Regions from separate parts of the Delftia sp. Cs1-4 genome, predicted to be linked through region 3. Evidence: predicted binding sites of a transcription regulator. Region 3 holds the regulator's gene; each other region holds the start of a gene.
The links. Region 3 encodes LexA, which represses DNA repair genes until DNA is damaged. Its sites were predicted from a motif close to ACTGTATNNNNATACAGT; they were not measured.
Positions count from the first base shown of each region.

Region 1: a site for LexA is predicted at 4,796-4,813, ahead of DELCS14_RS03950 (VRR-NUC domain-containing protein). Genes of this name have one in related genera too.
Region 2: a site for LexA is predicted at 6,370-6,387, ahead of DELCS14_RS10040 (putative DNA modification/repair radical SAM protein). Genes of this name have one in related genera too.

Region 1 is NC_015563.1:887,333-897,462, reverse strand. It holds gene DELCS14_RS03965 (VOC family protein) at 1-220, opposite strand, end outside; gene DELCS14_RS03960 (energy transducer TonB) at 309-662, opposite strand; gene DELCS14_RS03955 (helicase C-terminal domain-containing protein) at 742-3,087, opposite strand; gene DELCS14_RS03950 (VRR-NUC domain-containing protein) at 3,084-4,760, opposite strand; gene DELCS14_RS03945 (glucose 1-dehydrogenase) at 4,870-5,682, opposite strand; gene DELCS14_RS03940 (CocE/NonD family hydrolase) at 5,765-7,624, opposite strand; gene DELCS14_RS03935 (tripartite tricarboxylate transporter substrate binding protein) at 7,636-8,613, opposite strand; gene DELCS14_RS03930 (porin) at 8,650-9,666, opposite strand; gene DELCS14_RS03925 (LysR family transcriptional regulator) at 9,832-10,130, shown strand, end outside.
Region 2 is NC_015563.1:2,257,954-2,268,083, reverse strand. It holds gene DELCS14_RS10060 (DUF5682 family protein) at 1-1,495, opposite strand, end outside; gene DELCS14_RS10055 (AAA family ATPase) at 1,547-2,629, opposite strand; gene DELCS14_RS10050 (DUF5691 domain-containing protein) at 2,695-4,467, opposite strand; gene DELCS14_RS10045 (SWIM zinc finger family protein) at 4,464-5,909, opposite strand; gene DELCS14_RS10040 (putative DNA modification/repair radical SAM protein) at 6,389-7,708, shown strand; gene DELCS14_RS10035 (TIGR03915 family putative DNA repair protein) at 7,724-8,563, shown strand; gene purL (phosphoribosylformylglycinamidine synthase) at 8,641-10,130, opposite strand, start outside.
Region 3 is NC_015563.1:3,659,278-3,669,407, forward strand. It holds gene DELCS14_RS15985 (Fe-Mn family superoxide dismutase) at 1-162, opposite strand, end outside; gene xseA (exodeoxyribonuclease VII large subunit) at 481-1,818, opposite strand; gene DELCS14_RS30620 (hypothetical protein) at 1,815-2,066, opposite strand; gene DELCS14_RS15995 (MotA/TolQ/ExbB proton channel family protein) at 2,214-2,846, shown strand; gene DELCS14_RS16000 (biopolymer transporter ExbD) at 2,878-3,303, shown strand; gene lpxK (tetraacyldisaccharide 4'-kinase) at 3,317-4,333, shown strand; gene DELCS14_RS16010 (Trm112 family protein) at 4,398-4,580, shown strand; gene kdsB (3-deoxy-manno-octulosonate cytidylyltransferase) at 4,648-5,439, shown strand; gene adk (adenylate kinase) at 5,704-6,360, shown strand; gene DELCS14_RS16025 (asparaginase) at 6,452-7,441, opposite strand; gene lexA (transcriptional repressor LexA) at 7,540-8,214, shown strand; gene DELCS14_RS16035 (hypothetical protein) at 8,467-8,799, shown strand; gene DELCS14_RS16040 (sigma-70 family RNA polymerase sigma factor) at 9,055-9,531, shown strand; gene DELCS14_RS16045 (FecR domain-containing protein) at 9,536-10,130, shown strand, end outside.

The DNA of each region.
Region 1 (10,130 bases), 2.8 Mb from region 3:
CGGCATGCAGGGCGGTCTTGAACGGCCTGGCGGCCGGGTGCATGTCGGGCTCCAGCAGCAGCTCCACGCCATCGGCATCACCGGGCGATGTCAGGGTGAGCCAGCGCGCATCGCCGCCCATGGGAATGTCGTGCTTGAGAACGAAGCCGAGCACGTCGCGGTAGAAGACCAGGGCCTTGTCCTGGTCGTCGACGAGCACGCTGGTGATGACGATCTTCATGGAATGCTCCTTGTGTCGCTGCGCAGGGCACGCACTGGGCCCGCACCAGGCTGCACCGGATACACACCTGCCACCACCGGCAGGCCCGCTATTTCAGCCTGAAGACGACGGGCACGCGCGTCCACATGCTGTCCGGCACGCCGTCGCGCGTGCCGGGGACAAAGCGCCACGTCCGCACGGCGTCCAGCGCCTCCTGGTCGAGCAGAGGATAGCCGCTGCTGTCTGCCACATCCACGGCCAGTGCCTTTCCGCTGGCGCCCACCAGAACCCGCAGCACCACCTTGCCTTCCTGCTCCAGCCGCCTGGCTTCCTTGGGATAGGCCGGCATCTTGTTCTCGCTGGCCTGCCTGTCAGGCACAGGCTGCACCACGCCTGCCGCAGCCGGGCCGCCGGCCAGCAGGCCCAGGGTCAATGCAAGGATGGCGCAGCGCATGCGGGGCATTCGGAAGGCTCCTGGATGGGGACGGGATGGGGGACTGGATGGGTATGGGATAGCAGTCGTGGACTGGTGCGGCCCCGGATCATCGCATGCCCTCCACCCGCCACCAGCGCGGCAGCAGCGCCTGCACCTCGCCGCGCCGATAGCGGTCGTCGATGAGAAAGACCACGCCGCGGTCGCGCTCGCTGCGGATGACGCGGCCTGCGGCCTGGACCACCTTGCGCAGCCCCGGGTAGAGGTAGCTGTAGTCATAGCCCTTGTCCGCGCCGAACTGGCGGTCCATGGCGCGCTTCATCTCTTCGTTCACGGGATTGACCTGGGGCAGGCCCAGCGTGGCCACGAAGGCGCCGATGAGGCGCTCGCCGGGCAGGTCCACGCCCTCGGAGAACGCCCCGCCCAGCACGGCAAAGCCCACGCCCTGACCGGCTTCGGTGAAGCGGGCCAGGAAGGCCGCGCGACCCTCTTCGTCCATGGACGGGGTCTGCAGCCAGACCGGCAGATCGGGATGGGTGCGCTGCAGGCATTCGGCCACGCGCTGCAGGTAGTCGAAGCTGCTGAAAAAGCACAGGTAGTTGCCGGGCCGGCGCGCGTACTGCGCGGCCACGAGGTCGGCGATGGGCCGCAGCGAACGGTCGCGGTCCCGGTAGCGCGTGGAGATGTGGCCGGCCACCTGCACATCGAGCTGGTCGGCCTGGAAGGGCGAGTCGGCCTCCAGCCAGTGCGTGCCTTCGGGCAGGCCCAGGATGTCGCGGTAGAAGTGCGGCGGGCTCAGCGTGCCCGAGAACAGCACCGAGGCATGGGCCGCCGCATGGCGTGCCGCCAGGTGGGGCGCGGGCACCACGCAGCGTATGCACAGCGTGGAGGCCGGCGTGCGACGGGGACCTGAGCGCCCGGGCAGCAGGTGGACATCGAACAGCGCATGGCCGCCGAACTGCTCGGCCAGCGCCATGAACTGCAGCGCCTCCCAGTAGAAATCCAGCACCGGGTCGCCGGGCAGCATGGGGCTGTCGGCATTGGCGTCGGCGATGGCGGCCACGGCGCGCTGCACGGCGCCCAGCAGGCCTGCGGGCACTTCCTCATGGGCCTGGTAGCTGGCGGTCTGCTCCCTGTTCAGCGCGCTCCAGCTGCGGCTGAGCCGGTCCAGCGCCTTGCGCACGGCACCGGTGGCCGACTTGCGGGCGGCGGCCAGTGCGAACTGCGACAGCTCGGCCGTGTACATGCGGCGCGCGCGCTCGAGCAGGTTGTGGGCCTCGTCCACCAGCACGCCCACCTTCCATTGCTGGGCCTGGGTGAGCGCGTACAGCATGGCGGCGCTGTCGTAGAAGTAGTGGTAGTCGGCCACGACCACGTCGCTCCAGCGCACCAGTTCCTGGGCCAGGTAGTAGGGGCAGATGTCATGCGCCAGGGCGACGGCACGCACGGCAGGCGGGTCCCAGGGCGCCTGCTGCAGCGCGGCGGCGCGCGCGGCGGGCAGGCGGTCGAAGAAGCCGCGCGCCAGCGGGCAGGAGTCGCCGTGGCAGGCCTTGTCGAGGTGCTCGCAGGCCTTGTCGCGCGCCAGGATGGCGAGTACGCGCAGCCTGGGGGGTGGCGAGGGCAGCGGCTGCGGCGCAGCCGGTTCCTGCGGCGGTGGCTGGTGCTGCTCGGCGATCTGCCGGTTCACGCTGGCCAGCGCCTGCAGCGCCAGGCCATGGCCCGTGCCCTTGGCCGTGAGGAAGAACAGGCGGTCCAGGCCCTGGTCGGGCATGGCCTTGAGCATGGGGAAGATGGTGCCCAGCGTCTTGCCAATGCCCGTGGGCGCCTGCGCCATCAGGCACTGGCCGCCCTGCTGCGCGCGCGCCACGCGGTAGACGGCCACGGCCAGCTCGCGCTGGCCCGCGCGAAAGCCCTGCATGGGAAAGCGCAGCGCGGCCAGCGCCGCCTCGCGCGCCGCGCGGTGGGCGGCCTCGCTGCGCGCCCAGTCCAGGAACAGCGCGCACTGCTGCTCGAAGAAGGCGCGCAGCGTGGCCGCGTCTTCCTCCTGCACCAGCACGGTTTCCTCCGAGTTGCCCACGTTGAAATACACCAGGGCCACGCGCAGCCGCTGCAGGCCGCGCGCCTGGCACAGCAGATGGGCGTAGATGCGCGCCTGGGCCCAGTGCAGTGCCCGGTGATGGGCGCGCACGCCCTCGATCTGGCCCCGGTAGGTCTTTATTTCCTCGAGCTGGCCAACTCCGGCGTCGAAGCCGTCGGCGCGGCCGCGCACGCGCAGGTCGCCGTATTCACCGGCCAGGCTGATCTCGGTCTCGTAGTCCTTGCCCCTGCGCGACTGCACCAGGCTGTGGCCGGCCATGCCCTCCAGCGCGCTGGGCGCGGGCGTGAAGCGCAGGTCCAGGTCGCCCGCGCGCGCCGTGAACTCGCACAGCGCGCGCACGGCCACGGTGTAGCTCACGCGGCCTCTCCCAGCGGCTGGCCGCGCCACTGCACATGGCACACGCGCACGGGAATGCCGTGCTCGGCACAGTACTGCAGCCAGCGGATCTGGTTGTCCTGCAGCTTGTCGCCGGGGGCCTTGGCCTCGACCAGTTCGTAGCGGCGCTCGGCCGGCCAGAAACGCACCAGATCGGGAAAGCCCGTGCGGTTGGCCTGCACGTCGCGCAGCAGCCGCGCAAAGAACAGCTTGAGGTGGGCGGCCGGAATGCAGTCCAGCGCCAGCGCCAGCAGCGGCGCGCTCAGCGTGCCCCAGAACACGAAGGGCGACTGCAGGCCCTGCTTGTCGGCATGGCGCTGCACGATGACCTCGCGCCAGCTGCCATCGTCCAGATGCGCCAGGCATTCCTCGAACAAAGCTGCGCGGCGCTGCACGAAGTCGGGCGCGGACAGGTCGGCCGGGCCGCTCTGGAAGGGGTGGAAGAAGGCTCCCGGCAGCGGCGCGAAGATGGCCGGCCAGCACAGCAGGCCGAACAGCGAGTTGATGAGCGCGTTCTCCACATAGAACACCGGCGCGGCGTCGCTGTGCCAGTGGTCGCGCAGCACGTACTCGACGGAGCTGGGCCGCGCCGGCAGCTCCAGCTCCACGTCCATGCGCATCTGCGCCACCACGGGCGCCAGCGCCGCCACACGCCCGCGCGCGCCCTGCCCCAGGCTGCGGCGCAGGCGCGGCAGCATGCGCGCCACGCGCTGCAGCTCCTCGTCGCTCTCGGGCTGGGCCTGGGCGGCCTGGGCCAGAGCCATGGCATCGGCAAAGCGCTCCATGCGCTCGTACACACGCATGCGCCGGTGGCGGGCGCCGGGGTAGCGGCTTTGCGCATAGGCCTGCTCGGCACGCTCCCAGTCCTGCATGCGCTCGCAGGCCTGGCCTATGCGCAGCAGCACCTTGGCGCGGCGCTGCTCCAGCCAGGCATTGCCGCTGGCGCAGCCGGCCACCTGCTGCAGCAGCGCATCGATCTCCACGCCCTCATCCAGCGCCGCGCGGCAGGCCTGCAGGGCCAGGTAGCCATCGACATCGGCACGCGACTGGAAGGCCCGCGACGCCGCATCGAAGGCCACGGCCTCGTAGCGGAACACGCCCAGGTCGGCCAGCACGAATTCCGACCAGTCCTGGTAGAGATTGCCGAAGAACATCAGCCGAAAGCGCTCGCACAGCGCACCCACCATCACGCGCCAGGCGGCTTCGCCGGCTCCGACGTCCGGGGGCTGCCACTGCGCATAGGGCCTGGGCGCCCCATGCAAGGGCTGCAGGGCCTGCAAAAGCTCGGCCTTGCGCAGGCCTGAGTGAACGGGTGCGCCTGCGAACAGCTGCAGCAGCTCGGGCTTGGTGTGCAGCGCAAACAGCTCCTCCAGCGCCATGGGGTGGCCCGCGTCCAGCCAGCCCAGCTCCAGCAGGGGCGCGGCCGCCTCTGCAATTCCGGGAATCTCTTCATACACCAGCTTGCCGGCCCGAAACCACGGCCCGCGCCGCATCAGCAAACGCACCATCAGCGCCTGCGAGGGCTGGGGCAGCTGCGTGAAACGGGTGAGGAATGCCTGCTCGGGCGCGTCCAGCAGATCGCCGTAACGCTGGCCAATCCAGTCCAGCGCGCGCTGGAAGTTGTGCAGGTAGTAGAAGCGGTGGGGAGGGAGCATGGGCCTGGCAGATCGGGCAGCCAGGCCGCTCGAAAACTGTATCTTTATACAGTCATCATATCAAACCCGGTAGTGCTCACTTCGCGCAACGGACTTGCCCCGGGCAGGCTCATCCGGCCAGGAAGCCGCCATCGGTCGCCAGGCAGTGACCGACCACAAAGGCCGCCTCGTCCGACATCAGCCAGACGACGGCCGTGGCCACCTCCTGCGGATGGCCCATGCGCCGCAGCGGCAGACCCGCCGCCACGGCATGCATGTCGGCAATGCCCGAGCCCAGCATCATGTCCGTGACCACGCGGCCAGGGGCAACGGCATTGATGCGGATGCCGCGCGGCGCGTACTCCATGGCGGCGGCGCGGGTCAGCGACAGGGCCGCAGCCTTGGAGGCGCCGTACAGCGACAGGCCCGGGTTGGGATTGCGTATGCCGCTGACGCTGGTGTTGTTCACGATGGTGCCGCCGCCCGTGGCCAGCATGGCCGCCAGTTCATGGCGCATGGCGTGGAAGACCGCACGCACATTCGTATCGAAGACCTGCGAGAAGACCGCGTCATCCTGCTCGGCCAGCACGGCGCGCCGCTCCTGGAAGCCCGCATTGTTGAAGGCCGCGTCCAGCCGCCCGAAGCGCGCCACGGCCTGCTCCACCACCGCCGCCATGTCCTCCTGCCGCGTTGCATCGCAGGCCAGGAAAAGGCCGTCTGCCCCCCGCTGCCGGATTTCCTGCTCCAGCTCCAGGCCCAGCTCACGGCGGCGCCCCGTGACCACCACGGCCGCAGCGCCCTCCTCGGCCATGCGCAGGGCGGTGGCCCGGCCTATGCCGCTGGTGGCGCCCACCACCAGGCAGACACGCCCCCGGAGCCGCCCCGATGGTGCAAGGGCCGGCAGGGGGCCGGCCAGTTCCAACTGACGCTGCTGCATGTCCATGGCGATGTTCCTTCGCAATTTGGTTGCATGGTACAACCAAATTGCGAAACATGCCAGACAGCCAAACGCGTGTGCTCTCCGCCTAGACCGCCACCACCGGCAGCACGATGCGCGAGGCATGGCAGCCGCCCAGGTGCACGCTGTTGACCGCCACCTGCCTGGGCCCCGCACTGCCCTCGGGCGCGCCGGTGTTGGGGTTCACGTCGAAACGCGGGAAGTTGCTGCTGGAGATGTCCAGGCGGATGCGGTGGCCCTTGCGGAACAGGTTGGAGGTGGGCATGGGCTCGATGGTGATGGCCACCACCTCGCCGGGCGTCATCAGCTCGGGCTGCTCCCAAGAGTTGCGGTAGCGGCAGCGCAGGATGCCGTCGGTGATGTTCATCGCATAGCCCTGCGGATGGTCGGCGCTGGGCGGGTACTGGTCGATGAGCTTGGCGGTGAAGTCCGTGTCGGGCGCGGACGAGGACACCTGCAGCTCGATGGTGATGGTGCCGGTGACCTCCAGGTCTTGCTGCAGCGGCTCGGTCTGGAACACCAGCACGTCGCCGCGCTCGGACAGCGGGCCGTAGGGCGGGCGGGCGGCGAAGGTGCTCTCGTGCGTGACCTGGTCGTAGGCGCCTGCGAACATCAGCGGCTCGCCCGAAGTGATGGAGCCGCCCAGGGTGGGCACGGGGCAGGCCGGGTCGAAGCGGTAGCTGCGCACGCCCGGTTGCGGCGCGGGCTCGCGGGCCAGCCTGCCGTCGGCGTGCAGGTGCCAGGCCGTCGGCTGCGTGCCGGGCACGGGCCAGTGGTCGGCGCTGCGCCAGGCCCCGCCGTGGTCCAGCCGGCCCTGGGCCGTGCGCGCGCCCGATCCGCCGCCCATGCGGAAGTAGCGCACGGCGGCTTGCTGGCGCGCGGGCATGGGCCGGCCCTTGAGCCAGTGGTCGAACCAGGCCAGGCGCATGGCCACGTAGTCATCGGCCAGTGCGCCGTCGAGCACGGCATCGGGCCCGAAATCCACATCGCCCGCATGCGGGACGCTGCGCTCGCCATGGGTCCAGGGGCCCAGCACCATGCGGACCCGGCCATCGCCGCGCGACAGGCCCATGTAGTTGTCCGTGGTGGTCTGCGCATACGGGTCCCACCAGCCGCACATCAGCATCACGGCCAGGCCGTCGAAGGCGCCGTAGTGGCCGGCGGCGTACAGCTCGGGCTGGCGCCAGTAGTCGTCAAAGCTGCCGCGCTCCCACTGGCTGAACAGGTAGTCCTCGTACTCGGGCGCCCACTGCAGCGGAGAGTCGCCGCGCGACCAGGGCAGGCGCAGGCACCACTGGCCGATGTCGGCCTGCTCCAGCGCCTGGCGCGCTGCGGGCTCCAGGTGGTTGCTGCCGCTGCGCGCATTGCGCAGGGCCCAGACGGCCTGCTTCAGCTCGAAGGCACCGCCATGGCGTATGCCGCCCCGGTAGGCATTCGCAAAGCCGCCGCATTCCAGGAACATGGCCTTGAGGCCCGGCGGCCTTTGCGTGGCCAGCGCAGTCTGCGTGTGCGCGGCGTAGGACAGGCCGTAGGTGCCCACGCTGCCGTTGCACCAGGGCTGCTCAATGATCCATTGCAGGGTGTCGGCGCCATCGTGGGCCTCTCCCAGGTATTTGGTGAACTGGCCTTCGGAGCCGAAGCGGCCCCGGCAGTCCTGCACGACCACGGCATAGCCTTCGCGCGCAAAGCGGGCCGCCACCTCGCCCCGGCGCATGGGAAGGGGGTTGGCCGCGCTGCGCTCGCGGCGCGTTTCCTCGTTCTTGCCGTAGGGCGTGCGCTCCAGCAGCACGGGCAGCGGGCCGGGATGGTGGGGGCCGAGGTTCTCGGGCAGATACAGATCGGTGGCCAGGCGCACGCCGTCGCGCATGGGCACGGCGAGGCTGTGGCGGACCACGCCGCCCAGGTGGGTGATTGATGTGTTGCTCATGCTGCTGGCGCTTAGTCGAGCTTGAGGTTGCGTTCCTTGACCAGCTTGGCCCAGCGCGCCGTGTCTTCCTGCATGAAGCGCGCCAGCTCCTGGGGCGTGGTGGGCGCGGGCTCGGCGCCCTGCGCCTCCAGCAACCTGGCCACTTCACGGTCCTGCAGCGAGCGCACCAGCGCGGCATTGACCTTGGCCACCACCGCAGGCGGCGTGCCGGTGGGCGCGAACAGCGCATACCAGATGTCGTATTCGAAGTCCTTGACGCCCGCCTCGGCCATGGTGGGCACCTGCGGCAGGGCGCGCGAGCGCGTGGCGCTGGCCACGGCCAGCGGCGTGAGCTTGCCGGCCTTGATCTGCAGCACCACGCTGGGCACGGCATTGATGCCCAGCTGCACATGGCCGCCCACCAGTTCGTTGACGGCGGGCGCGCCGCCCTTGTAGGGAATCTGCAGCATGCGCGTGCCCGTGGCGGCCTGGAACATTTCCATGGACAGATGGCCTGGCGTGCCGTTGCCGCTGGAGCTGTAGTTCAGCGCACCGGGGTTCTTGCGCGCCAGCGCCACCAGCTCCTGCACGGTGCTCACATTGAGGCTGGGGTGCGTGGTGAGGATGGGCACGTTGATCAGCACTCGCCCCACGGGCACGAAGTCGCGCGAGGGGTTGTAGGACAGCTTGCTGGACAGCAGGGGCGCCGTCACCATGCCCGAGCCCGCGCCCAGCAGCAGGGTGTAGCCATCGGCCGGCGCGGAAGACACCAGCTGGAAGCCATGCACGCCGGGGCGGTTGTCGATGACCACGGGCTGGCGCCACAGCTCGGACATCTTGCGGGCGACCACGCGCATGGCGGCATCGGCCGCGGCACCGGCGGGGAACGGCACGACGATGCGCACGGGCTTTTCCGGGAATTCGGCCGCATGGCCGGGCAAGGGCGCCAGGCCCAGCGCAAGGCCCAGTGCCAGGAAAGCCAAGGACAGGAAGCGTTGGAAGTGGGTCATGGGAATCTCCATTCTTGATGCGGGTGTGCAGGACGGTCAGAAGTCATGGCGCACGCCCGCGCCGATGGCGCGCACGGCCACGTTGGGGCGGCTGGAGTCCACGCCGTCGTGGTCCACGAAGGCCTGCAGTTCGGTGCGCTTGGACAGCGCATAGGTATAGGCCAGCTGCTGGCGCCTGCGCTTGCCGGTCAGCGAGGTCTGCACGTCGCGCTGCATCAGGTTGAGCACCACGGCATGTGCGCCATGGCGCAGCCGCGTGCCAAGCATCCAGTAGTCCACGTCGGCGCGCGAGACGCCGGGCTTGTGGTTGAAGCGGTCGCGGCCCAGCAGCACATAGGGCTCGATGGCACCAAAGCTGTAGCGCAGGCCCATCTGCCATTTGCTGTCGAACTCGTTGGCCAGCAGGCCCCCGGCGCGCGTGTCCTTGGCGTAGCCCAGGCCGGCCGTCCACGGGCCTGCGGCGTAGCTCAGGCCCAGGTCCAGCGATCTGGCGTCGTCCTCCAGCCCTGGGGCCTTGGCATCGCCGCGCAGGTAGTAGCGCGCACGGAACACCGTGCCGCCCCATGACGGGCTTTGGTAGCCCAGCGAATTGGAGGTGCGGTTGCGCGCATTGAGCATGGAGGTGCCGATGGCCGTGGCCCCGGCGTCATTGGCCGCGAACGAGGTGATGCCTGTGACCTGCGAGTACAGCGGCGAGCCCGTGGGATTGGCCGAGTCCAGCCGGCCCAGGGCCACCGTGCCCAGGCCGCCGCGCAGCGCCACATAGCTGTTGCGAAAGGCCGGCGTGGTCAGCGAGCCCGTGTCCGCATCCAGCCCCATCTCCATGCCGAACAGCGCCTGCAGGCCGCCGCCCAGCTCCTCCTTGCCGCGAAAGCCCAGGCGCGAGGCGTTGTCGCGCTCTTCCATGGTGGAGCCGGCATTGCCGGTCTTGAGGTGGTTCACGGTCAGCCGGATCTGGCCGTAGACCTGCATGTCCTGCGCATGCGCAATCGAGTGGCCCAGGGCCGCGATGGACAGGCTGCAGACGGCGGCAATGCTTGGCAGGGCCTTCATGGAATCTTGCTCCTTGTGTTGTGCGTGTTCTGACGCCGCCGATTCTCAGGAGCCCCCGCATCCACCACAACGGTATGACGGACGCGTATTACCCTATGCGATTCGTGATGCGCCGTGCGCGCCCCCGGCCGCGCTGCCATCATGCAAGCACCGCCTGTACAACCCATGAATTTCAAGCAACTCGAAGCCTTCCAGGCCATCATGCTCAGCGGCTCCACCACGGGTGCGGCCGAGCGCCTGGGGCTGTCCCAGCCCGGCATCAGCCGCCTGCTGGCCCAACTGGAGCAGGACCTGGGCCTGCGGCTTTTCATCCGCGAAAAAGGCCGCCTGGTGCCCACGCAGGAGGCCGAGGCCCTGCTGCACGACGCCCAGGTGCTCATGGATTCGGCCCAGTGCTTTCGCCGCCATGCCGAGCAGTTGCGGCTGGGCGGCTTCAAGCGCCGGCTGCTCAAGGTGGCCGTGCC
Region 2 (10,130 bases), 1.4 Mb from region 3:
GATGCAGGAAGTGGCTACGTTCGCGGTCCGTGTCTTTGCGCAGGTCCAGGGCCAGGACCTTGGCGGCCGCCTCGGGCTTGAGGCGCAGGCTTTTTTGCTGCTGCTCGATGTCGCGCTGCAGCGGCACCTGGGGCACGTCGGCGGGCACGCCGCCGATGCGGTCGCCCACGCTGAGTTCGCGCTCGATCAGGCGCAGCGGCGTGCGCTCGCCCATGCTGATGACGGTGACGATGGCCTCGTCCAGCTCGGGCAGGCCGGGGCTGGCGTGGCCGCGCAGGGCCGCCAGGCTTTCGGCCAGGCGCGTGGCCTCGATGATGTGGGCGCTGGAGCAGTCCAGGTCCTTGGAGCGCAGCAGATGGGCCACGCGCGCCAGCCAGCCGACGGTGCGCTGGGTGCTGGCGCGTGCCGGGTCGGCAGCAGGTGCGGGCTGGAGCAAGGACTCGGGCACAGGCTCGGAGCAGCGCCACAGATGTTCATACCAGCCCGGCGAATCCACGCCAGCGCCATAGCCGCTGGATGAGCACAGGTTGCGGTAGGTCCAGGGCGCCCAGGTGGCCTGGACCTTGGCCTTGGGCAGGCCCTTGAGCGTGGCGGCATCGGCCTTGGCGGTGACCTGGGCCTGCAGGGCAGGCACATGCCATGCGCCGCAGACCACGGCAATGCGCTGGTGGCCGGCCTTGACGGCCTCGCGCATGCACTGGCGCATCCAGGCTTCGCGCAATGCCTCGCGCTGGGCGTGGCGTTCTCCGCGCACTTCGTTGGGCAGCTCGGCGCGCACCACGGTCATGGCTTCGGCAATGCCCTCGAACAGGGTGGCGCCGTCGCCGCGTTCCTCGACCATGCGGTTCCACCAGCTTTCGCCGTCGGGGTAGCCAGCGGCCTCGGCCAGCAGGTCCAGCGGATCGTGCCAGTCCTGCGGGGACGGTGCCGAGGGATCGACGGCCAGGTCGGCAGCCGGCACGGACTGCGTGGTGTCGTCGCGGTCCAGGGCCTCGGCGGCATTGCTCTGGAGCTGGCTGCCGTCTGCCGCAGCGGCGCCGGAATCGGAGCCGGTGTCGGCATCTGCATCTGCATCCTGGCCTCCATCGGCCGCATCCGCGCCTGCATCAGCTGCATCTGCTGCCGCCGCCTCGGCCCGGCGCCGCTCCTGTTCGGCCATGTCCAGCGCCATGCGGTGGGTCTGGGGCAGGTCGATGAAACGCGTGGCCACGCCCTGGCGCGCCGCCCATTGCAGGGCCTGCCATTCGGGCGAGAACTCGGCATAGGGATAGAAGGCGGCATGGGCCGGGCTGTCCTGCACATAGACCAGCATGGCCACGGGCGGCTGCAGGTCGGCATGCTGCAGCATGGGCAGCAGGGACTCGCCCTCGGGCGGGCCCTCCACCAGCAGGCAGTCGGGCTGCAGCTGCTCCAGGGCCTGCAGCAGGCTGCGCGCGCAGCCCGGGCCATGGTGGCGGATGCCGAAGAAATGAAGCGGATTGGCAGAGGTGGCCATACAGGGGATGCGCAGAGGGTGCGGTCGGTCAGCGGTGCGGGACTGGGGGCTTCAGAGCTGCTCGCGGCAGGCGCGGTACAGGTCCTTCCAGTCGCTGCGTTCCTTGACCACGGTCTCCAGGTATTCCTTCCAGACCACGCTGTCCTGCACCGGGTCCTTGATCACGGCGCCCAGCAGGCCCGAGGCCACATCGCCCGCGCGCAGCACGCCGTCGCCGAAATGCCCGGCCAGCGCCATGCCGCTGTTGATGACCGAGATGGCTTCGGCCGTGGACAGCGTGCTGCTGGGCGACTTGACGCGCACGGTCTTGCCGTCTTCGGTCTGGCCGTTGCGCAGCTCGCGGAAGATCTGCACCACGCGGCGCACTTCCTGCAGGGCCGGCGGCTCGGCGGGCAGGGCCAGGGCGCGGCCCTGCTCGGCCACGCGCTTGGTGACGATCTGCACCTCTTCGTCCTGCGAGGCCGGCACGGGCAGGATGACGGTGTTGAAGCGGCGCTTGAGCGCGCTGGACAACTCGTTCACGCCCTTGTCGCGGTTGTTGGCCGTGGCAATGACCGAGAAGCCCTGCACGGCCTGCACTTCGCTGCCCAGCTCGGGCACGGGCAGGGTCTTTTCGGACAGCACGGTGATCAGCGTGTCCTGCACGTCGGCCGGGATGCGGGTCAGCTCTTCGATGCGGGCGATCTTGCCCAGCTTCATGGCATTGACCAGGGGGCTGGGGATCAGCGCCTTCTCGGAAGGGCCGTGGGCCAGCAGCTGGGCGTAGTTCCAGCCGTAGCGCAGCTGCTCCTCGCTGGTGCCGGCCGTGCCCTGCACCAGCATGGTGGAGTCGCCGCTGACGGCGGCCGACAGGTGCTCGGACACCCAGGACTTGGCCGTGCCCGGCACGCCGTACAGCAGCAGGGCGCGGTCGGTGGCCAGGGTGGAGACGGCGATTTCCATCAGGCGCGGATTGCCGATGTACTTGGGGCTGACTTCAAAGCCGTTGCCGAGCTTGCCGCCCATCAGGTACTGGAGCACGGCCCAGGGCGAGAGCTTCCAGTTGGGCGGACGCGGACGATCGTCCACCTTGCGCAGGGCTTCGAGTTCTTCGGCGAATTGCTGTTCGGCATGCTGGCGCAGGACTTGGCTCATGGTGTGCTTCCGGGAAGGGGTAAGGGTTGGATTCGGTTCGGGGTATGCGGCAGGACGGGCGCGGCTCAGGCCGGGCCGCGCAGGGCGACAAAGGCCTGGTGCAGGCCCAGGCGCAGATCGACGATGCGCTCCAGATGGCCGCGCATGCGCTCCTCGTCCCAGGGCCGCACGCGGCTGCGTTCGAGGCGCGCCTGCTGCTGGGGCGTGAGGGGAATGCTTGCCGGTGCGGCAACTGCAGCGGCTGTGGCGGCAGCGGTGGCCGTGACTGCTGCCGCAGCTGCCGCAGGTTCGGTTTGCGGCTCGGGCTCAGGCTCGGGCTGCGCATCCAGCACCGAGGGCTTGCGCCACAGTTCGGCAAAGCGCTCCAGCGCGGTCACGTCCAGCATGCGCGCACAGGACAGCAGGGCCTGGTCGGCGCGGTAGCTGTGCCAGTTGCCCGTGATCTGCTTGCCGCCCACGGCCACGTGCAGTGCCTCGGTCAGCCGCGCCGACAGCGCTGGCGAGAGCAGTTCGGCGCCGCCCAGCGACTGGGACATGCCTTCGATGGCATCGATGAGCTTGTGCCTGTCGCGCTCGAACTGGGCAATCCAGCGGGACTCGCGTTCCTCGCGGGAAAGCCGGGCCATGAGGGCGGGCAGGAGGGCGTCGTGGCGCATGTCGCGGCCCATGGTCTGGGCGGCATCGATCCATTCCACGTCCAGCTGGTACTGCAGGGCCTGCACCCAGCCCTGGCGCAGCGAGGACTTCCAGTCGCTGCGCCGGCTCCACTCCATCACTTCCAGGGGCGTCAGGCCCAGGGCGCGGGTCCAGAAGGACACAGGCGTGAGCTGCACCATCTGCTCCAGCAGCCAGGCCTTCTTGCCGCCACGGTGGTAGGCGTCGGGCTTGAGCGTGATGCCGTCGCGCTCCCATTCCTTGAGGCCTTCTTCGGGAGGCTCCACGATCCACTGGCCCTTGTCGTCCTGCTGCAGCATGGACTGCATCCAGCCCATGACGCGCTGGCTGTGCGCGCTGTCCGGCAGGCACGAGAGCATTTGCGCGGCGTTCTCGCGGATCTCCTTGCTGCGGTCGGACAGCAGTTTTTCGAGCAGCGGCTCATCGTCCATGCCCAGCCCCACGGCCAGGGCCTGGACCAGGGGCAGGCGCTCCTTGGCGCCCAGCTCCTTCAGGCTGCCTTCCAGCCGCGTGCGGGCCTTGGCGGCATCGGTTGCGCGCTCGCTGCGCAGCAGGGCCACGCGCTGCTCCACCGAGCCCTCCTGCCAGACCAGTTCGGGGTCGGCGGTTTCCTCCACGCCGCTGGCATAGCCCCATTGCGGGTTGAGCGTGCCCAGCCAGCGTCCGCGCTCGCCCAGCACGGGGGCCAGCCACTGGCGCAGCTCCACGGACTGGCGGCCCTGCTCCAGCGCAGGCACCAGCAGGTCATGGGGCAGGCGCTGGCCGGCCTGGTCCAGGGTGCGCAGCATGGAGGCCTGCAGCTCGAACGGGCCGTCCTTGAGCACGTCGCCCATCAGGGTGTGCAGGCGCGCATCGGCAGGCGCAGTGCGCGACTCCGCAGGCGCTGCGGCCGGCACGGCCAGCGGTGCCGTCAGGCGCACCAGCGCGCCAGGCTGCCAGCCGGCCCGCTCGAACACGGCCGCCACGGCGCTGGCGCGCAGCAGTTGCTGGGCGGGCGAGTCACCGGCCACGTCAGTGCGGGGCTGCAGCGCGGCCTGCACGGCCTGCTGCGACCCGCTTGCGGACGGGTCCACGCCCGAAGCCAGCGCAGGCGGCACGGCCAGCCGGTCCGAGCCGACCATGGCCGATTGCTGCAGCGCAGCCCAAAGTTGTGCGTTGCTCATACCGGATCACCCTGGTTCTGCCAGATACATTGCTGGGCGGTTTCGCCCTCGCGGGCCTGCCAGGCACTCAGCAGCCGCCAGCGGCCCACGGCCGGGCCGGGTTCCCATTCGCCAAACAGCTGCATGGGCGCACCGCCGCTGAGCGCCAGCAGGCGCCAGGCCTCGGCATCGTCAATCGCCACGGGAACGGGCTGCACTGGCGCTGCCGTGCCAGGGGCGACCGGCGATGCATCCAGCGCCTGGGGCCAGGCCGCAAACCACTGGCCCTGGGCGGGCACCAGCCGCAGCCGGTCCTGGCACAGCGGCTGCGTGGCCTGCAGCGGGTTGGCAGCAATGCGCTGGCCCAGCAGTTGCAGGACGTCGCCCCCGGCCGAGTTGGCCAGCGGGCTGGCGCCATCGGCAGGCAGCGCAGGCCCGTTGCCATTGGCCGCAATGGCGCGCAGCGGCGCATGGCCCGGATAGAAATTCAGCGCGCAACCGTAGCGATGGCCCGGCACCCAGGCCGATTCAAAGCCGCGCCCGCCCTGCGCATAGTCCAGCACCAGGGCCATGCGCCCGGTGCGCTGGCCCTGCAGCCAGACGCGCCGCTCCATGAGCCGGCCTTCGCGCTCGATCATGCGCAGGCCGGCCACCAGCCATTCGTCCTCGACCAGCTGGCCCCTGGCCTGCACCTCGGCCTTGTCCATGGGCCAGCCCAGCGCGGCCATCACGTCGGCCTTGACCTCGGGGCTGAGCGATTCGCGGCGGCGCACGGCGTCGATGATCAACTGCCAGTGACCCAGCTGCACCAGCATGTCGCGCGGCCAGTCGCGGTGGCTGTCCACCAGATCCCTGCAATCCTTGATGCGCGCCGCCATGCCCGTGGCCTGCGCATCGACCATGCGCGCGGCCATGTTGTTCCAGCGCTGGCGCATCTGCGTGTCGCTGGCCTGGTTGGCCAGGCCCGCACGCACCATGTCCTGCATCCACAGCGACAGTTCCTGCAGGCCGGCTTCGACCTTGTCCCAGCGCTTGTCCTCGCGCCTGGCCTGCTGTTTGGCCGCGACCTCGGGATCGGGTGGCGGCTCGGCCGCTGCGGCGGCAGCCTTGGCCTCTTTCTTCTCGGCCTTTTCCTGGCGGCTGTCCAGCCAGGTCTGCACCCAGGCGGGCGGATCAACGCCTTCGGGGACTTGCCCGCCGGCACGCATCAGCATCAGCGCCAGCCCGTGCTTGCAGGGGAATTTGCGGCTGGGGCAAGAGCATTTGAAGGAAGGCCCCGACAGGTCCACCTGGGTCTGGTAGGGCTTGCTGCCGCTGCCCTGGCATTCACCCCAGACCGCCACATCATTGGCGCCCATGGAGGGCCATTTGGCGGGCGATTGCAGGCCCTTGGCGGCCTTGCTGGATGAGGCGTCCGGCGACAGCGCCAGCACTTCGCTCTCTGTTCCTAATACACGCGACACCGAAGCTCCCTCTCCAAGTGTTTGTCATCGCCGAGCGCATTGAATGAAACGGCACCGCCCGGCAAACCCGAAAGCCTATCAGCAATAGTTATCGGCAATTTGAAACAATTCACAACAACACCCAACCTCTCTCCCATGAATGGGAACCCCCCATGGCGTGCAGCCAGCTGCGCTATATCAGCGCGTGCATTGATGGCACCAAGCCATGCCAGTCTTCAGGCATTGCGAAAGACGCAGAAAACACGCATTCACCATTTCCTGCGATGCACATCGCCACCCATTGAAAGCAAGCACTCATTCCGCACCTGAAAACGGTTTCATTCCATTGCACTGGCAACCATTGCAATCCGCTGGCCATTGCGATAGCGCGACAGTGCGTTCGACCCGCAGCCAGGCAAGGCCGGACCAGACCCTGGCTGGGGGATGGGTTCTCAGAAAACCGGACGTGCCAGGCAAATATACTGTATATTTATACAGTCATGGAGCTGCAACGCAAACTTTTCATCCTCGCCGACGCCGCCAAGTACGACGCCAGCTGCGCCTCCAGCGGATCGCAGGGGCGCGACTCGCTGGACGGCAAGGGCATGGGCTCGGTCACCGGCATGGGCATCTGCCACAGCTATGCGCCCGACGGGCGCTGCATCTCGCTGCTCAAGATCCTGCTGACCAATGTCTGCATCTTCGACTGCCGCTACTGCATCAACCGCAAGAGCTCCAACGTGCAGCGCGCCCGATTCACGGTGGCCGAGGTGGTGCAGCTGACGCTGGACTTCTACCGGCGCAACTGCATCGAGGGGCTGTTCCTGTCCAGCGGCATCATCCGTTCCAGCGACTACACAATGGAGCAACTGGTGGAAGTGGCGCGCCGCCTGCGCGAGGAGCATGACTTTCGCGGCTACATCCACCTCAAGACCATCCCGGATGCCGCCCCCGAACTGCTGGCCCAGGCAGGCCGCCATGCCGACCGCCTGAGCATCAATGTGGAACTGCCCACGGCCAGCGGCCTGGCGCAGTTCGCGCCTGAAAAGGATGGACAGCGCATACGCCAGGCCATGCAGGGCGTGGACCGGCATGTGCAGGCCTGGCGCGCGGCCACGCGCGAGCAGCGCCAGGCGCAGTCCCTGCCCGGCGCGCCCGCGCAGCGCGCCGCCGTGCCGCGCTTTGCGCCGGGCGGGCAGAGCACGCAGATGATCGTGGGCGCCGACCGCGCAACCGATGCCGACATCCTCGAATCCAGCCATACGCTGTATGCGGGCTACGGCCTGCGCCGCGTGTACTACTCGGCCTTCAGCCCCATTCCCGATGCCTCGCGCGACCTGCCGCCGCAGGCACCGCCCCTCATGCGCGAGCACCGGCTCTACCAGGCCGACTGGCTGATGCGCTTTTACGGCTACGGGGCGGGCGAGATCGCGGCAGCCAGCCGCCACGGCATGCTGGACCTGGAGATCGACCCCAAGCTGGCCTGGGCACTGGCCAACCGACAGCAGTTCCCCGTGGACCTCAACCGTGCGCCGCGCAGCCTGCTGCTGCGCGTGCCGGGCCTGGGCACGCAGACGGTGGACCGCCTGCTGGCGGCGCGCCGCGTGCGCAGGCTGCGGCTGGACGATCTGCTGCGGCTGCGCGCCCCCGTGCAAAAGGCCCTGCCCTTCGTGCTGATCGACGGCCACCGGCCCCTGCTGGGCGAGACCGACTCGGCCGCGCTGCGCACCCGGCTGATCGCGCAGTCGCAGGCCAGCCAGGCCCAGGCACGGCACAGCGGCATGCGCGTGCAAAACGCGCTGCAGGCCAGCCTGTTCTAGCGCCTGGAGCACGCCATGCAAGAACAGGCTCTCACCATCGAACTCGACAGCCCCGACGACTGGCCCGGCTTTCGCGCAGCCTGCCGGGCGCTGCTGGCCCATGGCGCCGACCCCGCCCTGGTGCGCTGGCGGTGGCCCGACACGCGGGGTGCGCAGCAACTCGGCGCGGGGGTGGATCTGTTTTCCAGAGCGCCGGAGCAGGCCATGCCCGCCTCGGCACTCGCCGGGCTGGCCGGCCCCGGCGAGGCCGGGCTGTCCCTGTCTGACACCCAGATGTCCGCGCTGCGCCATGCCTGCATGCACCGCGCGGCGGGCCGCTTCGAGCTATGCCACCGCTGGCTGGCGCGCATGCAGGCCCGGCCCGAACTGAGGCTGGATGCGCTGGATGCGGACTGGCGCGCCATCGAGGCCCTGGCCCGCCCCGTCTCGCGCGAGATCCACAAGATGCACGCCTTTGTGCGCTTTCGGACGACGCAGCGGCAGAACCAGCCCGAGCTGCACATTGCCTGGTTCGAGCCCGAGCACCACATCGTGCGCGCGGCAGCGCCCTTCTTCTGCAAGCGCTTTGCCAACATGCACTGGGCCATCCTCACGCCGCAATGCAGCGCGCACTGGGACGGCCATGCGCTGCGCCTGGCGCCCGGTGCGCGCCGCAGCGATGCCCCGCCAGCCGACGCGGGCGAGGCCCTGTGGCTGACCTACTACGCCAGCACCTTCAACCCGGCGCGCCTGAAGGAGCAGGCCATGCTGCGCGAGATGCCGCGCCGCTACTGGCACAACCTGCCCGAGACGGTGCTGATCTCCACCCTGGTCCAGCAGGCCCGCGCGCGCACGGCGCAGATGCTGGCGCCGTAACGACAGCCGCCAAAAAGAAACAGAAACAGAAAAGGCCCCGAAGGGCCTTTGTCTGCTTTGCAGCGTTGCTCAGTGCATCAACCCAGCCACTTGCGGGCGTTGCGCCACACGCGCATCCAGGGGCTGAATTCCGACTTGTCGCCGTTGGTCCAGCTCATCTGCACGTTGCGGAACACGCGCTCGGGGTGGGGCATCATGGCCGTGAAGCGGCCGTCGGCCGTGGTCACTGCCGTCAGGCCGCCGGCCGATCCGTTGGGGTTGAACGGGTACTGCTCGGTGGCCTTGCCGTGGTTGTCCACATAGCGCATGGAGGCGATGGCCTTGTCCGCATTGCCGCGGAAGCGGAAGTTGGCAAAGCCTTCGCCGTGGGCCACGGCGATGGGCAGGCGGCTGCCGGCCATGCCCTGCAGGAACAGGCTGGGCGACTCCAGCACTTCCACCATGGACAGGCGCGCCTCGAAGCGATTGCTCTGGTTCTGCGTGAAACGCGGCCAGTCCTGGGCACCGGGAATGATGTCGGCCAGCTCGGCAAACATCTGGCAGCCGTTGCACACGCCCAGGCCGAAGGTGTCGCTGCGGCCGAAGAACTGCTGGAACTGCGCGGACAGGCTGTCGTTGAAGGTGATGGAGCGCGCCCAGCCGATGCCGGCGCCCAGAGTGTCGCCGTAGCTGAAGCCGCCGCAGGCCACCACGCCGGCGAAGTCCTGCAGCTGCGCGCGGCCGCTTTGCAGGTCGGTCATGTGCACGTCCACCGCGTCGAAGCCGGCCTCGGTGAAGGCGTAGGCCATTTCCACATGGGAGTTCACGCCCTGCTCGCGCAGCACGGCCACGCGGGGGCGCGCGCCCAGGTTCAGGAAGGGTGCGGCGGGGTTCTCGGCCGGGTCGAACGTCAGGTGCAGGTGCATGCCCGGGTCGGCAGGCTCGCCGGCTGCGGCGTGCTCGCTGTCGGCGCACGCCGGGTTGTCGCGCTGCTGGGCAATCTTCCAGCTGACGGCATCCCAGACCTGGTGCAGGTCGCTGAGCGAGGCGCCGAAGACGGACTTGGCATCGCGCCAGACCTGCAGTTCGCCCTTGCCCGCATCGACCTTGGACGAGACGGGGCGCGTCTTGCCGATGATGTGGCTGCAGGTGGACAGGCCATGCTCGCGCAGGGTCTGCAGCACGGCGGCGCGGTCGGCCGTGCGGATCTGCAGCACGGCGCCCAGCTCTTCGTTGAACAGCGCGCGCAGCGTCATGTCGTCGCGGCGGCCGCTGATCTGGGAGGCCCAGTTCTTGCCTTCACCCGAGTCCATGCGGCTGTCGCTGATGCCGTCGCCTTCGGTGACCAGCATGTCCACGTTGATGGCCACGCCCACATGGCCGGCAAAGGCCATCTCGGCCACTGTGGCCAGCAGGCCGCCGTCGCCCTTGTCGTGGTAGGCCAGGATCTGGCCCTTGGCGCGCAGGTCATTGACGGCATCGACCAGGGCGATCAGGTCCTTGGCGTCATCGAGGTCAGGCGTTTCATTGCCGGACTGGCCCAGCACCTGGCCCAGGATGGAGCCGCCCATGCGCATCTTGCCGCGGC
Region 3 (10,130 bases):
TTCCAGGGTCATGTTTTCGAATTCGGTGCCCTTTTGCAGGTTGTTCAGGTTCACCACATAGGCGTTGTGGTGCTTGCCATGGTGGTACTCCAGCGTTTCCTGGCTGTAGTGGGGTGCCAGCGCGTCAATCGCATAGGGCAGAGGGGGCAAGGTATGTTCCATGGTGTTTCCTTCGTGGTTGAAATCTTTTAGGACGGGCCAGCACCTGTTGCGCAGAGCGCCTGCAGCGCCTGCCGTGACCGTCGCGCGGGGCCTGCACTGCGCGCATTGCTGCGAGCCCTGGCCCTCACGCACCCGAACGGGCATTGTAGGAACAACTTCGTGACCCTGCGGCGAAAGCGCGCGCCAAATGGCCCATCTTGGCCCGCTGCTGCGGGGGTGGATGTGAATTGACCTTGATCCGGCCAATCGGCCTACACGGATACTGCCTGCCGCCCGCCACTCCCTGCACGCCGAACGCTGCACACAGCGGGCCGCAGTTCAGAGCAGGCGCGGCTGCGTCACCACCAGGTCCAGGCTGCCGTCGGCCAGTTGCGCCTGCAAGGCCGTGCCCGGTGGCGCGCTGCGCGCCTCGGTCACGGGATGACCCTCGGCATCGGTCAGCAGGGCATAGCCGCGCTGCAGCACCAGGCGCGGGTCCAGCAGCTGCAGGCGAAGCTCCATGCGCGCCAGATGGTCCGCACGCCGGTCCAGGCCGCGACGCATGCCGGCAGGCAGCTGCGCCTGCAGGCCCTGCCCCGCATGGTCCATGCGCTGCAGCCGCAACTGCATGGCATGGCGCAGTCGCTGGGCCTGGCGGCTGAGCTGCAGCCGGCTGCGGGCCAGTTGCTCGCTGGGCCGGCCCAGGCGCTGCGCTGCCAGGTCCAGGCGCTGCTGCTGGCGGTCCAGCAGCCGCTGCACACCGTCCTCCAGGCGGCCTTGCATGAACTGCAGCGCACCCATCCAGACCTCGCGCGGCTGGCTCACCAGTTCGGCCGCCGCCGTGGGCGTGGGCGCGCGCAGGTCGGCGCAGAAGTCGGCAATGGTGAAATCGGTCTCGTGCCCCACGCCGCAGATCAGGGGCACCGGGCTTTGCACGATGGTGCGGGCCAGGCGCTCGTCGTTGAAGGCCCAAAGGTCTTCGATGGAGCCGCCCCCGCGCACCAGCAAGATGGTGTCGATGGGCGGCGCGCCGGCCACCGAGCCATCAACTGAGCCCGCGCCTTCCCGCGCCAGGCCATAAAGCCTTTGCAGCGCGTCGATCAGGGAGGCCGGCGCCTGCGCGCCCTGCACCAGGGCAGGCACCAGCACCACGGGGATATGGGGCACGCGGCGGCGCAGCGCCGTGATCACGTCGTGCAGCGCAGCAGCCCCCGGCGAAGTCACCACGCCAATGCCGCGCGGCAGCGGCGGCAGGCTGCGCTTTCGGGCCGCGTCGAAAAGGCCTTCGGCCTCCAGCTGCGCCTTCAGCCGCAGGAACTGCTCGAACAGGGCGCCCTGGCCCGCGCGCTGCATGCTCTCGACGACCAGTTGCAGGTCGCCACGCTGCTCGTAGACGCCCAGCCGGCCCCGCAACTCGACCAGTTCGCCGTCGCGCGGCGAAAAATCCATGAGCTGGGCCGCACGCCGGAACATGGCGCAGCGGATCTGCCCGCCCGCGTCCTTGATGCTGAAGTAGCAATGGCCGCTGGCCGCGCGGGAAAAGCCGCTGATCTCGCCGCGAACCGCCACCGGATTGAAGCGTGCCTGCAAGGCGTCGCTCACGGCGCGGCACAGCGCGCCGACTTCCCAGACCAGCGGCGCCGCTGCTGGGTTCATTGCGCCGAATGCACCACTCATGCGGCCTCCCGGCCTGCATGCAGTGCAACATTCTCCACAGGCAGGCGGATGCAGACCCGAGCAGGCACTTTGGCGGCAATTTGCAGAAGCACTCTCAAAAACACCTCGCAAGCAATTGATTCATAAAGATTTTTTTGCTGCAACAAAGAATTCACATTTGTCACAGTGTCCATTCGCCGCCGCAGCGGCGTTTGCGCAACCCGCTTGATAACAAAGTTATCCACAGAAATCTGTGCTATAGCGACCATCCAAAATCCCGAATATGGGGAGCCGCCCGTTGCCTGGATGCTGCGCCGGGTCACAGTTTTCAGGCGATCGCGGACACGAGACGCCTGGACCGGCCATATGGCTGGGCCATAATCGTCGGCTGCAGTTAAACGCGGGGGGAAAACAACTTGCTGTCGATCATACAAGCCGCAGGCTGGCCGATCTGGCCACTGATTGCCTGCTCCATCCTGGCTCTGGCCCTGGTCTTTGAACGTTTCGTGGCGCTGAAAACGGCCCGCGTGGCGCCGCCCGCCCTGCTGGGCGAGGCGATTTCCGTGTCCTCGCGCGGCCTGCCCAGCCAGGAAGTCGTGCAGCAGCTGTCCCAGAACTCCACGCTGGGCGAAGTCCTGGCAAGCGGACTGCGCGCCCTGCAGGCCCATCCGGACAGCAGCGAAGAAGAGCTTCGCGCCTCCATGGAAGGCGCCGGCCGCGCTGCTGCCCACACGCTGGAAAAGCACCTGAGCGCGCTGGCCACCATCGCCTCTGCCGCGCCTTTGCTGGGCCTGCTGGGCACGGTGATCGGCATGATCGAGATCTTCGGCTCGCAAGGCGGCGCATCGGCCACCGGCGGCGGCAACCCGGCGCAGCTGGCGGCCGGCATCTCCATCGCCCTGTACAACACGGCCTTCGGCCTGATCGTCGCCATTCCGGCGCTGATCTTCTGGCGCTACTTCCGCGCCCGCGTCGATGGCTACCTGCTGGGCATGGAGCTGGCTTCCGAGCAGTTCGTGCGCCACCTGGTGCGCGTCGGCGGCAAGTGAACCCGCAGAACCCGCACGCGAGAGACCTGCCATGAACTTCCGTCCCCGCCGCCGTGACGAGCCCGAGATCAACCTGATCCCGTTCATCGATGTGCTGCTGGTGGTGCTGATCTTTCTGATGCTGTCCACCACCTACAGCAAGTTCACCGAACTGCAGCTGACCCTTCCCGTGGCCGATGTCGAGCAGCAGCGCGACCGGCCCCGCGAAATCATCGTCGCCATCGCCGCCGACGGCCGCTACGCCATCAACAAGACCGCCGTGGAAGACCGCAGCGTCACCGGCCTGACCCAGGCACTGGCCGCAGCGGCCGTTGCCGGCAAGGACAGCGTGGTCATCATCAGCGCCGACGCCACCGCGCCGCACCAGTCCGTGGTGTCGGTGATGGAAGCCTCGCGCCGCGCCGGACTGTCCCAGATCACCTTTGCCACGCAGACCTCGGCCAGCGCCGGGCGCTGAGGGCAAGGCCTCCATGCCCGGGAATGGCCCCGCCCCCGCAGCCCGGGGGCTTCGCGCGGCCTGGCGCCACCGCGGCCCGCTGGCCTGTGCCCTCTATCCCCTGTCCCTGCTGTACCGTGCCCTGCTGGGCCTGCATCGGCTGCCCTATGCACTGGGTTTCAGGCGTGCAGGCCAGGCCGGCATTCCGGTCATCGTCGTCGGCAATGTGATTGCGGGCGGCGCCGGAAAGACCCCCGTCACGCTCGCCCTGGCCCGCCATCTGCGGGACAGCGGCTGGAGCCCTGGCATCGTCTCGCGCGGCTATGGCCGCAGCACGGACGACTGCCGCGAAGCCCATCCTGACAGCGCCCCCGCCGATGTGGGCGACGAGCCCGCGCTGCTGGCTCGCGCCAGCGGCGTGCCGGTCTTCGTGGCCCGCAAGCGCATCGAGGCCGTCCAGGCCCTGCGCGCCCGCCATCCGCAGGTGGATGTGGTCATCAGCGACGACGGCCTGCAGCACCTGGCCCTGGCCCGCGACATCGAGCTGTGCGTCTTCAACGACGACGGCATCGGCAATGGCTGGCTTCTGCCGGCCGGCCCGCTGCGCGAACCCTGGCCGCGCCCCGTCACCGCCGTGCTGCACGCGGGAGCCTGCCCGCCAACGGATGCGCCCGCCTTTGCCATGCAGCGCCAACTGGCCGCTGAAGGCGTCAATGCGCACGGTGAGCGCATTCCCCTGGCGGCCCTGCGCGGACGGCCCGTGGAGGCCGTGGCCGCCGTGGCCCGGCCCGAGGCCTTTTTCTCCATGCTGGCCACTGAACAGGGTCTGGCGCTGGAGCACGCCCAGGCACTGCCAGATCACTATAATTTTGAGAGCTTCCAGCGCCTGGGACGCAATGAAGACCCGCTGGTCTGCACCGAAAAGGATGCCGTCAAGCTGTGGCGCACCCATCCCCAGGCCTGGTCCGTTGCGCTGCAATTGCAGCTGCCGCCAGATTTCTGGGCGCTGCTGGATCAGCGGCTGCAGGCGCTGCGCAGGCCACGCGCCTGACTATCATCACCGTCTTGGCTGGCCGCCACGGCCCGCCCTCCCCCTCCAAAACACAGGATCCGACATGGACGCCAAACTTCTCGAACTGCTGGTCTGCCCCGTCACCAAGGGCCCGCTGCGCTTTGACCGCGAGCACCAGGAACTGGTCTCGCGCAGCGCGCGCCTGGCCTACCCCGTGCGCGACGGCATCCCGGTGCTGCTGGAGGCCGAAGCCCGCACGCTGGACGACGACGAGCTCGAGGACTGATCGCGCCGCAAGGCCCGATTTCCGACGACGCCCGCGCCCGCACTTTCGACCTTCTCCGCAACGCACCATGCCCACCGCGCCCTTCACGGTTCTGATTCCTGCCCGCCTTGCCTCCAGCCGCCTGCCAGGCAAGCCCCTTGCAGACATTGCAGGCCTTCCCATGGTCGTGCGCGTGGCACAGCGTGCCGGCCTCAGCGGCGCCACGCGCTGCGTGGTCGCGGCCGATGACGAAAGCATCGTCGCCGCCTGCGCCGCGCATGGCGTTGCGGCCGTGCTCACGCGCAGCGACCACGCCAGCGGCAGCGACCGCCTGGCCGAGGCCTGCGAACTGCTGGGCCTGGATGGCGACGACATCGTCGTCAACGTCCAGGGCGACGAACCGTTGATCGCTCCCGATCTCATCGATGCCGTGGCCGCCCTGCTGCCGCAGCAGCCCTCGGCCAGCATGGGCACGGCGGCACATGCCATCGACAGCCTGGCCGACTTCACCAACCCGAACGTGGTCAAGGTCGTCTGCGATGCCCAGGGCATGGCCCACTATTTCAGCCGCGCCCCCATCCCCTTTGCGCGTGAACATGCAAGCCAGGCATGGTGGGAGACGGCATCTCCAGCGGCAGCGCCGGGCCACCCCGGCTTCGCACCACTGCGCCACATTGGCATCTACAGCTACCGTGCCGGTTTCCTGCGCAGCTTCCCGCAGCTTTCTCCCGCCCCTACCGAGGTGCTGGAGGCGCTGGAACAGTTGCGCGCGCTGTGGCACGGCCACCGCATCGCCGTCCACCTGACGCCCCATGCACCAGGCCCCGGCGTGGACACCCCCGAAGACCTGGAGCGGGTGCGCGCCCGGTTGTCCGCCTGAATCCGATCCCGCATACGCCAATACAGATGCGCCAATGGCGATGCCCGGCATCGCCATTCACAACACAACTGCACATGCGGTTTTGTCGGACAGCAAAACGCAGTTTTTGGAGATTGCACAGGCGACAGTTTTGCCCTCTGCGTGTAAGCCAGTGTTAGCCCTGTGCGTGCTATCCTTGCCCGCGACAAAAATATGACGCATGGACTGTCCGCCCCGGTGGGCCGATCCGGCAGACAAGAATTTCTACTCTCCTCAAGGACTTCCATGAAACTGATTTTGTTGGGCGCACCCGGCGCCGGCAAAGGCACGCAAGCCGCTTTCATCTGCCAGAAGTACGGCATCCCCCAGATTTCCACCGGTGACATGCTGCGTGCTGCCGTCAAGGCCGGAACGCCCCTGGGCCAGCAGGCCAAGGCCGTGATGGACGCCGGCCAACTGGTCAGCGACGACCTGATCATCAATCTGGTCAAGGAACGCATCGCCCAGGCCGATTGCGCCAATGGCTTCCTGTTTGATGGATTTCCCCGCACCATTCCCCAGGCAGACGCCATGAAGGCCGCTGGCGTGAAGCTGGACTACGTGCTGGAGATCGACGTGCCCTTCGACGCCATCATTGAGCGCATGAGCGGCCGCCGCTCCCACCCCGCCTCGGGCCGCACCTACCACGTCAAGTTCAACCCGCCCAAGGTCGAAGGCCAGGACGACGTGACCGGCGAGCCGCTGGTGCAGCGCGAAGACGACAAGGAAGAAACCGTCAAGAAGCGCCTGGACGTCTACAGCAGCCAGACCCGCCCCCTGGTGGACTACTACCGCGCATGGGCCGAAAAGGAAGCCGCAGCGGCGCCCAAGTACCGCGCCATCAGCGGCCTGGGCTCGGTCGAGGACATCACCCAACGCGCACTGGCTGCACTGGCTGAGTGATGCAGGCCATGTGCCGCAACGAAAAAAGCACCCGCCGGGTGCTTTTTTGTTGACCGCCAGCAACTGAAGAAATGCCGGCGTCGCCGCAGGCTCAATCGCGCGGCTGCGCTGCCAGCGCCAGCATCATCGCAATCCGGGCCTTTGCCACGGGCAGCTGCGCAAGATCGGCCTCTGCCGGGTTGGTCCCAAGGCCGGAGGCCACGGGCAGGCCTTCGGCACAGCGCGTGCCCCGCCAGATCCAGACGCCCTTGTCGCGGGCGCGCTGCAAGGCCGCTTCCATGCCTTCGTGAACCGTCGCATTGCCCGTGCCAGCCACGACGATGCCACGCACGCCTGCCGCCACCAGCGCATCCACGCCGCTGGCACGCGCCAAAGCGCCGCTGAACACCACCTCGACCCAGGGCAGCTCATCCAGCGCCAGCAGATCAGATGACATGGTCACAGGCACCATGGCCCGCGTGGACGGTGCGGAGGGGGAGGACGGCGCATCGGGCACCAGCCAGCGCACACACCCTTCCTCCACCAACGCCTGCGGCCCGCCTTCCACGGAGCGCATTGCCTGCAGCCGGTAGGGATGGACCTTCTGCACCTGGGCTGCCGCATGCACCTCGCCGCCTGCCACCACCCATACGCCGCTGCGCCCGCCGATGGCAGCCACGGTCACGGCATCGCGCAGATTCTGTGGTCCGTCTGCCAACAGGGCCGTGGCCGGGCGCATGGCGCAGGTCAACACGATGGGTTTGGTGGCCGGCAGCAGGCTGTGCAGCAGCCAGGCCGTCTCTTCCAGCGTGTCCGTTCCATGCGTGATCACCACGGCGCGTGTATCCGCATCCTCCAGTGCCTGCGTGCAGGCGCGCAGCAACGCGCGCCATAGGGGCCAGTCCATATCCTTGCTGTCCACCTGCGCGATCTGCTGCGTCTGCACGGGCCCCAGCGCCTGCTGCTCCAGGTCCGGCACGGCCTCCAGCAGCGACTGCACCGTGATCTGCCCGGCCTTGTACCCCACGCCCTGCGACTGCGAATCCGCCCGGCCGGCGATGGTCCCGCCCGTGCCCAGAATCACCAACTTTGACTGCCCCACTTGCACCTCTTGGAAAACTGGTTAAAAATACAGATACTGTATAAATCATCAGATGGCCTCCCAGCCTGCCATCTGCCCTCAAGGACCGGACGCACGCCATGCTCGACCATCCCAAGCTCACCGCCCGCCAGCAACAGATCCTGGACCTGATCCAGGCCGCCATCTCCCGCACGGGCGCGCCTCCCACCCGCGCGGAAATCGCCAACACGCTGGGCTTCAAGTCCGCCAACGCAGCCGAAGAACACCTGCAGGCCCTGGCCCGCAAAGGTGTGATCGAACTGGTCAGCGGCACCTCGCGCGGCATTCGCCTGCGTACCGACACCGTGCGCAACATCAATGCTGCGCGCGGCACCAGCTTCGGACTACCGCTGTCGGCCCTGGCACCGCTGATGCTGCCCCTGGTGGGCCGCGTTGCGGCGGGCTCGCCCATTCTCGCCCAGGAACATATCGACCAAACCTATTCCGTCGAGCCCAGCCTGTTCCAGACGCGCCCCGACTATCTGCTGCGCGTGCGCGGCATGTCCATGCGCGACGCGGGCATCATGGACGGCGACCTGCTGGCCGTGCAGTCCGCACACGAAGCCCGCAACGGCCAGATCGTCGTGGCACGCCTGGGTGATGAAGTCACCGTCAAGCGCCTGCGCCGCACCACGCAGGGCGTGGAACTTCTGCCGGAAAACCCCGATTACCCGGTGATCCGAGTCGCCCCCGAAGAGGCCTTTGCCATTGAAGGCCTGGCCGTGGGACTGATCCGCAACAGCATGTCCATGTAAGCCGGACTGGCGGCCCTTCTCAGGCCGCCTCACCCCATTTCACGCACCGCCCAGGTGGTAGGCGCGAAGCCTTGGAGCTTCGCCCTGGGCGGAGCTTTGCCCGCAAACCGCAATCCTGCCTGTGTCCATGCCTCTTTGAAACACGCCAACAGGAGTCGTCACATGGGATTCGCTCTGCCAACACTGTCTTCTTTTTCCTTCCTGCGCCTGGCACATGGCATCCGCCTGACTGCGACCGCCATGGAGTCGGCCATGCCTCTTGCACAAGCCCCTGCGTGCCAGCCATTACCTGCCGCAGCACCCGAGCCCGCCAACGTGATCTCTTTCAGCAAGGCACGCCGGCGCAGCCAGCAGCGCCGCGGCAAGGCCGCACGCGCTGCAGACCATGGAGATGCCCAGCTGATCCTGCCCTTGCTGCCGACGCAGCCCACCCTGCAATCCGCGCCTGAGCAGCCTTCAGGCCTGCGCATCATCCAGCGGTCGCCGCAGGAGCAGCCGGAATGCCTGTTCATCTCCGGGCGCATGGCCGATGTCTGCGCTGCTCTGGAGCGCATGGAGGCACACGGCGGATCAGCGTCCAACTGAGGCCCGATGCAAGGTGTGCGACACACCTTGCACGACACAAACTGGGTGGCGTGGACCGCGTGCCGCACGAGGAATCGGCCTGCGCAAAGCTGCTGCAGGCTGGCGGCCACCACTACCCTGTAGCGCACATGCAACAAGTGGACGCCCTCTTTGCGGGAGGGGCGCCGGCCTGAAAGATAATTGATAAGCATTCTTATTATCTTTTGCAGCAGCGATTGCCACTGCGCGCCCGCCTCCTCCGCCCCAGCCTTCTCCGTGCACAGCCTCTACCAGAACCACCATCCCTGGCTGGAAAGCCTGCTGCGCAAACGCCTGGGCAACCGTGACGATGCCGCCGACCTGGCCCAGGACACCTTTGTGCGCCTGCTGCGCTCGCCCCTGCCGCAGCAGGACATCCGCGAACCCAGGCGCTACCTGGCCACCATCGCCCGGGGCCTGGTCGCCGACCTGTTTCGCCGCCGCACGCTGGAGCAGTCCTATCTGGACTATCTGGCCCAGTTGCCGCAATCGCTGGCGCCTTCGCCCGAAGAGCAGGCCATCGTCCAGCAGACCCTGCTGGATGTGGACCGCATGCTCCAAGGCCTTCCGCCCAAGGTTCGCGAAGCCTTCGTGCTGGCCCAGTTCGAGGAACTGAGCTACCCAGAGATCGCCCAGCGCCTGGGTGTATCGCTGCGCACCGTCAGCAACTACCTGACCCGGGCGATGGAGCATTGCTGCCTGGTCCTGGCATAGCCACATGGGCGAGAGACATCTGGAAGGCAACGACCGCCGCGCCTTGCATGAGGCCGCCGCCTGGCACGTGAAACTGCGCGGCGCCTCCGCCACAGCGGGCCTGCAACAGGACTGGCAGAAATGGCATGAGGCCGATCCCGCCCACCAGCGCGCCTGGCTGCGCGTGCAATCCGTCACCGCGCAACTGTCGCATCTGCCCGCCCCCCTGGCGCGCCAGGCGCTGGGCCGTCGCGCCTCGCCCACCCGCCGCTCCGTGGTGCGCGGCGTGGCGCTGGGCCTGGGCAGCGGCGCCACGGCCTGGATGGCCTGGAAAGGCGCACCACTGGAAAGCTGGCAGGCAGGGCAGCGCACAGCCACAGGCGAGCGCCGGAATCTGACGCTGCCCGACGGCTCCCTGGTGGCCCTGGATACGGCAACCGCCTTGGACACCGTTTTTGACGACCGCCAGCGCCTGCTGCGCCTGCACCGTGGCCGCATCCTCGTCGCCACCGAGCCCGACGCGCTGGGCCGTCCCTTCAGCGTGCAGACACCGCAAGGCCACGTACTGGCCCTGGGCACGCGCTTCACGGTCCATCTTGCGGACGATGGCCTGTGCCACG